2 regions of the Pseudoalteromonas sp. NEC-BIFX-2020_002 genome follow, and region 2 is predicted to be linked to the other one. Evidence: predicted binding sites of a transcription regulator. Region 2 holds the regulator's gene; the other holds the start of a gene.
The links. Region 2 encodes MetJ, which represses methionine synthesis genes. Its sites were predicted from a motif close to TAGACGTCTAGACGTCTA; they were not measured.
Positions count from the first base shown of each region.

Region 1: a site for MetJ is predicted at 1,966-1,983, ahead of metA (homoserine O-acetyltransferase MetA). Genes of this name have one in related genera too.

Region 1 covers NZ_JABEPJ010000002.1:186,206-191,001, reverse strand. The annotation lists gene ettA (energy-dependent translational throttle protein EttA) at 1-901, opposite strand, end outside; gene HJP15_RS22265 (EamA family transporter) at 984-1,883, opposite strand; gene metA (homoserine O-acetyltransferase MetA) at 2,049-2,996, shown strand; gene HJP15_RS03075 (homocysteine S-methyltransferase family protein) at 2,986-4,053, shown strand; gene metH (methionine synthase) at 4,064-4,796, shown strand, end outside.
Region 2 covers NZ_JABEPJ010000009.1:96,961-101,756, reverse strand. The annotation lists gene HJP15_RS11790 (malic enzyme-like NAD(P)-binding protein) at 587-1,828, shown strand; gene metJ (met regulon transcriptional regulator MetJ) at 1,929-2,249, opposite strand; gene metB (cystathionine gamma-synthase) at 2,447-3,709, shown strand; gene metL (bifunctional aspartate kinase/homoserine dehydrogenase II) at 3,716-4,796, shown strand, end outside.

The sequences.
Region 1 (4,796 bases), on a different contig from region 2:
GCATTTCAGTAAACTGTGCCATACGTGCTTTAGACTTAGCTTGACGACCTTTTTGATTTGAACGTACCCACTCAAGCTCTTGTGCAATTGATTTTTGACGTGCTTTTTCAGACTTCTGCTCTTGTTGTAAGCGGGCATCTTTTTGCTCAAGCCACGATGAGTAGTTACCTTCCCATGGAATACCTTCACCACGGTCAAGCTCTAAAATCCAACCTGCTACATTATCAAGGAAGTAACGGTCATGCGTTACCGCCACAACTGTGCCTTCGTAATCATGTAAGAAGCGCTCAAGCCACGCGACAGATTCTGCATCCAAGTGGTTAGTTGGTTCATCGAGGATAAGCATATCTGGTTTTTCAAGTAATAGGCGACAAATAGCAACACGACGACGCTCACCACCAGATAGGAACTCAATTTTAGCATCCCATTCAGGTAAACGTAGCGCATCAGCAGCACGCTCTAATACGTTATCAATGTTATGACCATCGTGAGTTTGAATGATTGCTTCAAGCTCACCTTGCTCTTTAGCTAGTGCATCAAAGTCAGCACCTTCCATTGCATATTCGTTATATACTTCATCAAGGCGGTTTAGCGCGTTTTTAACTTCGCTTACTGCTTCTTCAACAATTTCACGTACTGTTTTGCTTTCATCTAAAATAGGCTCTTGCGGTAGGTAACCAATTTTAGTGCCCGGTTGAGGGTATGCTTCACCTTCAAATTCTTGGTCAAGGCCTGCCATAATACGTAGTAACGTTGATTTACCAGAACCGTTTAAACCAAGTACGCCAATTTTTGCGCCAGGGAAAAAATGCAAAGAAATATCTTTTAAAATAGTGCGCTTAGGCGGCACAACTTTAGATACTCGACTCATCGAGAATATAAATTTATCAGGTAAAACCATGGAAGGAGCCTTCAAATAAGAATAAAATTTTTAATGCTCTATTGTAGAGTCTCAATGGCTAAACAGTCAACGCATCAGCACGTTAATTAGCAAGCAATACACCTACGCCAATAAGCGCAAGTAGGCCGCCAAGTAGCATTTTATTGGTAACAGGCTCACGCTTAAAAAAACCAATACTCATTACAATCAATGGTGCGGTAGCAAAAATGGTCTGTGCTATCGCAGGATCGGTGTATTTTACGGCGCCGAGTTGCAGCCACAAACCTAAAAAAGTACCTAAAAATACAGCAACAAAAAACCAGTGTTTACCGCTAATCCCTTTTAATGTGAGTGCTTGTTTAAAATCACTGCTTTTAAACATTGCAACCACTAATGCAACAGTAAGTGTCCCCGATGCAAGCCTAATTAATGCAGCCCATAAGCTGCTCATCTCTTCGTTATTAAGCGCTCCTTTTGACATTACCATTCCAAGGGCTTGGCATATTGCGGCAGCAAGTGCGCACAAAACACCAACGTGATAATGTTTATTATCAACACTTGGCAGTCCTTTTGCGGGCTTAATCGCAATTACAACACCCACACTGGTTAATGCAATACCAAACCAAGCAAAGGCTGATAAGTAATGGCTTAACAGAATAATATTAAAAATACCAACCAAGGCCGGGGCTAATGACTCAATAACTAATGTACGCGCTGGGCCTATATTACGTAGAGCTGCAAAATAAGCGCTGTCACCAATAGCAATACCAATAACTCCGCCCGCAATGAGCCACAGCCAGCTGGTAATTTGGGTTGGTATAGCAAAATCTTGAGTAATGACAAGTGTAACTAGCATCAATGCACTCGCGAGCACACCTTTACTAATATTTAATTGCATTGGGGTTAAGTGATGACTAAAACCTTTATATAAAATAGTTGATAGCGCCCACACCAGTGCCGCAAGTATTGCTAATAACTCACCTAAACCAAGCCAATCAAACACAATTTCACCTTGTAGTTAAATTAAGAAGGGCATTATGGCGAGCTTGTTTAAGAATGCAAAAAATTGTTTAATTAAACTCATTTGGACATCTAAACATCTAGAGGTTGAAATTTCCAGCTATCCGTTCATAATTAGCCATTGGTTAAAAATACCTTGGAGATGAGTATGCCTATTACCGTTAAAGATGAATTGCCCGCAATTGCGAAGTTACGCCAAGAGAACGTATTCGTAATGCCAAAAAGTCGTGCGAAAACACAAGAAATTCGCCCTATGCGCTTGGCTATTTTAAACTTAATGCCTAATAAGGTTGAAACCGAGGTACAATTTATTCGTTTACTTGCCAATTCGCCTTTGCAAGTTAATGTAGAGCTATTACGCTTAGATACCCATCGTAGTAAAAATACCTCAGAGCAGCATTTAGATACTTTTTATCGTTATTTCTCTGAAGTGAAAGACAGTAACTACGATGCATTATTAATTACTGGTGCGCCATTAGCGCATTTAGAATACGACGACGTAGCCTACTGGGATGAACTAAAAGTGATTTTAGACTGGGCAGAGCAGCATGTAACGTCAACGTTATTTTCGTGTTGGGCGGCCCATGCGGGTTTATTCCATCATCATAATTTAAAGCGTGAACTTAAAGAAAATAAGCTGTGTGGCGTGTTTACTCATAAATGCTTTTTTGAACATGGCGCACTTACGCGCGGTTTTGATGACACCTTTGTAGTGCCACATTCTCGTTATGGCCACATCGACATTGAAAAAATAAATGCGTGTGAAGATTTAGTCGTGCTGGCAGGTTCAGAGCAAGTAGGCGCTTACTTAATAAAAAATAAATCAGGTAGCCAAGTTTACCTAACAGGCCACCCTGAATATGATGCACATACATTAAAGGGCGAATATCAACGTGATTTAGCAAAAAGCCCTGATGCGCCGATGCCAGAAAATTATTTTCCAGATAACAACCCAGATAACGAACCGTCGAAAACCTGGCAAAGTCATGCTTTTTTGCTTTTTTCGAACTGGTTAAATTATTATGTGTATCAAACCACACCCTATGATATTAATTTAGTTAGCCAAGACGTAAGGACTAACAACTATGCCGAATAATTTAGAAAACAAAAGTGCCGAGTTAATTGACGCGCTAAAGCAGCGTATTTTAATTCTTGATGGTGCAATGGGCACCATGATCCAAGAACATAAACTCGAAGAAGAAGACTACCGTGGTGAGCGCTTTAAAGACTGGCATGTATTAATTAAAGGCAATAATGACTTATTAAGCCTTACGCAGCCAAAAATTATTGGCGATATTCACCGTGGCTTTTTAAGTGCGGGCGCCGATATTATCGAAACCAACACCTTTAACTCGACCACTATCTCGATGGAAGATTACGACATGGCCAGCATCAGCCGTGAAGTAAATTTAGAGTCTGCAAAATTGGCACGCAGTATTTGTGATGAATTTACAGCTAAAAACCCAGCAAAACCACGCTATGTTGCGGGTGTGCTTGGGCCAACATCTAAAACCTGCTCGATTTCACCTGATGTAAACGATCCCGGTTACCGTAATGTAACCTTTGACAAGCTGGTCACTGCATATGTTGAATCAACCCTTGCGTTAATGGAAGGCGGTGCAGATCTTATTCTAATCGAAACCATTTTTGATACACTGAATGCAAAAGCCGCCTCGTTCGCAGTAGAGGAAGCGTTTGAACAAGCGGGGCGTAAATTGCCAGTAATGATCTCAGGGACTATTACCGATGCATCGGGGCGTACCTTATCAGGGCAAACAACCGAAGCGTTCTATAATTCGATTCGCCACATTAAGCCAATTTCAATTGGCCTAAATTGCGCACTTGGCCCAGACCTATTACGCCAATACGTAGAAGAGCTATCGCGCGTATGCGAAACCTTTACCTCGGTTCACCCTAATGCTGGCCTGCCAAATGAGTTTGGTGAATACGATTTAGAAGCGCCAGAAATGGCCGCTGAGATTATCGATTGGGGTAAGTCTGGCTTCATCAATATAGTGGGCGGTTGCTGTGGTACTACACCTGCACACATAAGAGCCTTTGCCAAAGGGCTTGAAGGTGTTAAACCGCGTCCGTTACCAGAGCTTGAAGTGCGTATGCGTTTATCTGGCCTTGAAGCCTGTAATTTAAATTAGGATATCTGACATGAGTCAAAAAATAGCTGTATTTACAAACGTCGGCGAACGTACCAATGTTACAGGTTCTGCCATGTTTAAGCGTTTGATCATGGAAGAAGATTTTGAAGCTGCACTCACCGTTGCCCGTGAACAAGTAGAAAATGGCGCTCAGGTAATTGATATCAACATGGACGAAGCCATGTTGGACTCAAAAGCGGCAATGGTTAAGTTTTTAAACTTAATCGCCTCAGAGCCTGACATATCACGCGTACCAATCATGGTCGACTCCTCAAAATGGGAAGTCATCGAAGCAGGCTTAAAATGTATTCAAGGCAAGGCGATAGTAAACTCTATCTCTTTAAAAGAGGGTGAAGAGCCGTTTATTCGCCAAGCAAAAATAATTAAGCGCTTTGGCGCGGCTGCCGTGGTAATGGCGTTTGATACGCAAGGTCAAGCAGAGACTGCCGATAGAAAATTCGAGATATGTGCGCGCAGTTATAAAATATTAGTAGACGATATTGGCTTTGCTCCCGAAGATATTATTTTCGACCCGAATATATTTGCCGTAGCCACAGGTATTGAAGAACACGACAATTACGCTGTTGAGTTTATTGAAGGTACACGTCGTATCAAAGAGGGATTACCGCATTGTAAAGTGTCAGGCGGTGTATCAAATGTATCGTTCTCATTTCGTGGTAATAACCCAGTCCGCGAAGCCATTCACTCAGTATTTTTATACCATGCAATTCAAGCAGGTATGG
Region 2 (4,796 bases):
TTTGCTCGGTTTTTACTTAGCCCACTCGATTCCAAACCTCGCGCCGCGATTAAATCGCCCCTAGATTGAACAAATTTCAATCCACAAAGGACAACACGCCCAAGTATCAGCGGTTAAATTCACCCTTTTTTACCCCTGCCTAAAGTAACCATCATTTTTAGTTTTTATAGTGACTATAGCCACTAAATAACAGACAAACAGTTAGATTTTAACTATATTCAGTAATATATTTTGTTTAATTAATTGATGTTATGTTGATAAAAAGTCATTTAATGAGCCTAAATGACGCTAACGTCGTATATTTATATCTTTTATAGGGAATGTGTATTTTAGGTGTAATAAAGTACTATTTAGATGATTTTAGAACAGGTTTTTTGATGCTTTCTTGGCGTGTTATTGTTGGATTTTGAGGTTTTTTTACAAAACTGGTCGATAAAACGCATAAAATTAACAGATCTAGCTTATAACAGGATAGACCTGATATTGCTTGAATTTAATTGTAATATAGGTATCGTTCCAAGATACAGACTATAGAATAGAACTGCTTACTCTCACTTTTAACTTACTTGCAGGATAAAATCGCGTTATGTCAGACTTTCGTGAACAAGCTTTACATTACCATTCGCACCCCGTTCCAGGAAAAATCAGTGTTGAGCTTACTAAGCCAGCCGAAACCGTACAAGATCTCGCTCTAGCTTATAGCCCTGGTGTGGCTGAGCCTGTGCGTGAAATTGCCGCAGATCCAGCTAATGCTTATAAATATACTGGCAAAGGTAATATGGTTGCAGTAATTACCAATGGTACTGCTATTTTAGGCCTAGGTAATTTAGGACCTCTTGCTTCAAAACCAGTTATGGAAGGCAAAGCTTTGTTGTTTAAACGCTTTGCTGGCCTTGACTCAATTGATATTGAAGTAAAACACACAACCACAGAAGATTTCATCAATACCGTTGCAAATATTGCTGATACTTTTGGTGGTATCAACCTAGAAGATATTAAAGCCCCAGAGTGTTTTGAAATTGAAAAAGCATTGATTGAGCGCTGTAGTATTCCAGTGTTTCATGATGATCAACACGGTACAGCTATTGTAACTGCTGCGGGTATGATTAACGCACTTGAAGTGCAGGGTAAAAGCATTGAAGATGCGATTATCGTTTGTTTGGGTGCCGGTGCGGCCGCTGTTGCATGTATGGAGTTATTAATTAAGTGTGGCGCATTGCGTGAGCACATTTATATGCTTGATCGTAAAGGTGTTATTCATACGCGTCGTGATGACTTAAATGAATATAAACAGTTGTTTGCTAACAATACAGATAAGCGCACTTTGCAAGATGTTATTGCTGATGCTGATGTATTTGTTGGTGTATCAGGACCGAACCTGCTTGCACCGGAAGATCTTAAGCTGATGGCTGATAGGCCAGTTGTTTTTGCATGTTCAAACCCAGATCCAGAAATTGCACCTGCGCTTGCTCATGGTGCGCGCGATGATTTGATTATGGCAACGGGTCGTTCTGATTATCCAAATCAAGTAAATAACGTGTTGTGTTTCCCGTTTATTTTTCGTGGTGCATTAGACGTACGTGCGAGCAAAATAAATGATGAAATGAAAATTGCCGCAGTTGAGGCAATTCGCAGTATTACTAAAGAGCCAGTGCCTGCTGAAGTATTAAAAGCAGCAGGTGTTGATAAACTTGAATTTGGACCACAGTATATTATCCCTAAACCAATGGACCCGCGTTTATTACCGCGCATTGCAAAAGCAGTGGCGCAAGCGGCTATTGATTCAGGTGTTGCACAAATTGATATGCCTGAAAACTATATGGCGTAATAGGCACTATTTGGCAATAAAAAACCTCAATTCACTGAATTGAGGTTTTTTGTATCCAAATCATTGCCTGAAACAGGTGCACGTTATTTACAGGTGAAGATCAGTCTTCATTCAGGATAGGCACTTCTAAACCCATCTCTTGCATAATCTTTTTAACTTCTTCTGGTACTTTTTCTGGATTATCTTTACGTAAGTCTTCATCGTTTGGCAATGGTTGGCCAGTAAATGCGTGTAAAAATGCTTCGCAAAGTAATTCACTATTTGTTGCATGTCTAAGGTTATTAATTTGACGGCGAGTACGCTCATCAGTTAAAACCTTTAATACATTTAACGGGATCGAAACGGTGATCTTCTTAACTTGTTCTGATTTTTTCCCGTGTTCTGCATATGGGTGAATATATTCACCATTCCATTTAGCCATAAGATGTATCGTTGCCTCAGGTTGTTAATTGTTTGCGCGACCATTTTGTAGCGCAAAGATGCGGAAATTCTATCGTTTTAAAAAAGATAGTCAAATACTAGTTATTTAGCCATCTAGGGGTATAAATGTTTTGACTTCTTAAATTTGATCATCTAACCTTTTAGACGTCTAAACATCCAGTTAATATAGGTGACGGTATGAGCAAAAAAAATAAAGCGACAATCGCAGTACGTAATGGCATTGATGCTGATAAACATCACGGTGCTGTTGTGCCTCCTATCCACCTATCGACCACCTATTCATTTGCCGATTTTGATACTAAGCGCGAATATGATTATGGCCGTAGCGGTAATCCTAATCGTGATTTACTTGGCGAAACACTCGCAAAGCTTGAAGGCGGTGCCAAAGGCATTATAACTGCTACCGGCATGGCGGCAGTACATTTAGCAACACAATTACTAAATAGTGATGATACGTTAGTCATTCCACATGATTGTTATGGCGGCAGCTACCGTTTGTTTACTTCGCTTGAAAAGCGCGGCTTATTAAAATTAGTGGTTCTAGATTTAACAAACGCTGAAAACCATCAAAAAATACTTGAGATTAAACCTAAGCTAATTTGGATTGAAACACCAAGCAACCCAATTTTACGTTTAACTGATATTAAAGCGATTACGACAATTGCAAAGCAGTGCGGCGCTTTAGTTGGCGCAGATAACACGTTTTTATCACCGGCCTTACAAAACCCAATTGAATTTGGTGTTGATATTGTTGTGCATTCAACCACTAAATATATTAATGGCCACTCCGATGTTGTTGGCGGCGCTGTCATTGCAGCAACACAAGAGCTGGGTGACGAGCTTGCTTGGTGGGCAAATAATATTGGTATTACAGGTGCACCATTTGATAGTTATTTAACATTACGTGGCCTGCGGACTTTAAATGTACGTTTACGTCAGCACCAAGAAAATGCCTTTATCATTGCGCAATATTTAGAAAGTTCACCCTATGTGAGCCAAGTATATTACCCTGGTTTAGAATCTCATCCACAACATCAGTTAGCAAAACAACAACAACGTGGTTTTGGTGGCATGGTAAGTTTTGATATAGCTGGTGATGTAAATGATGCAGCAGCATTTTTAACGAGCCTAGAAGAATTCAGTTTAGCGGAATCGTTAGGCGGTGTAGAAAGCCTAATATGTCACCCTGCAACGATGACTCATGCTGGTATGGATGCAACAGCTCGCTTAGAGGCGGGTGTGGGTGATACGTTGATCAGAATTTCGGTGGGTATTGAAGATGTAAAAGACTTAGTTTCTGATTTAGAACGTGTGTTTAACAAAGTTAAGCCAGGCCAAGGTAATTGTAGTTCGACGACTACTAAGAGTAACTCGACGCAGCAAAGTACAGAGCAAACAAATTCATTCAAATTAACGCCTGCACATACGGCTTTGTGGTAATAGAAAATGGTAAATATAGTTCATAAATTTGGCGGTTCAAGCTTAAGCTCCGCGGAGCGTTATCAAGCCGTAGCAAATATTATTTTAGCACACACCGAAGCAGGTGACTGTGTCGTTGTGTCGGCAGCAGGTAAAACAACCAATACGTTGGTTAAGTTATGGCAAAGTTATCAGCAAGGTGATCAACAAGCCGTAAGTGATATTTTATTACAGCTTGATAATCATCAGCGTACTTTGATTGAGCAGCTATTAAGCCCAACAGCGCAATACGACGCAATTGATGTGTTAAAGCAAGAGTTAGCCTTAATAGCACAGCAAGCTCAACAGCAAAGCTTACAGGAAGCTTCATTGCTTGCTCACGGTGAAGTATGGTCAGCCCGTTTATTGGCTGCTTATTTACAGCAACTAGGACTTGAGGCGAAAGATATTGATGCGCGCCAGTTATTTACACTTAATGACGGGCAGTTGCTGCACCAAAAAAATCAACAAGCATGTGCAGACTTGGTTTCGGCTAACTGTATTAATGTTGTAACCGGTTTTATTGCGTCAGATTGTCAGGGCAATACGATTACTCTCGGGCGCAATGGCAGTGATTACAGTGCCACTTTATTAGGGAGTTACTGTCATGCTAATCAGGTGTCAATTTGGACCGACACGCAAGGTGTATTTAGTACTGATCCGCGTAAAGTTAAAAAAGCGCTTAAGTATTCTAAGGTCTGTCGTGGTCAAGCTAATTTACTTGCGCGTTTAGGTAACCCTGTTTTACATGCTAAGACGTTATCACCTTTGAAAAATACCGACATAAAACTAGTGGTACGCAGTAGTTATGATACGGATGCCAGTGCCACAGAAATTGTTAAAGAAGGTTACAGTAAAGCTAAACGGTTTATTACGACGTTGGAGAATATTGATTTACTGCGCATTGATCAGCTTCGTGCTGGTGAAGTGGGAGAGTTAAGTCAGATAATTCAACATAGCCTGCATCATTTTATTCAAAATGGCGATACATACCTATTAGTACCAGCAGAAGCGACGCATCAAGTCGTCAGCCACCTGCAAGGGCGAGCTAATATTATAGAATCAAATT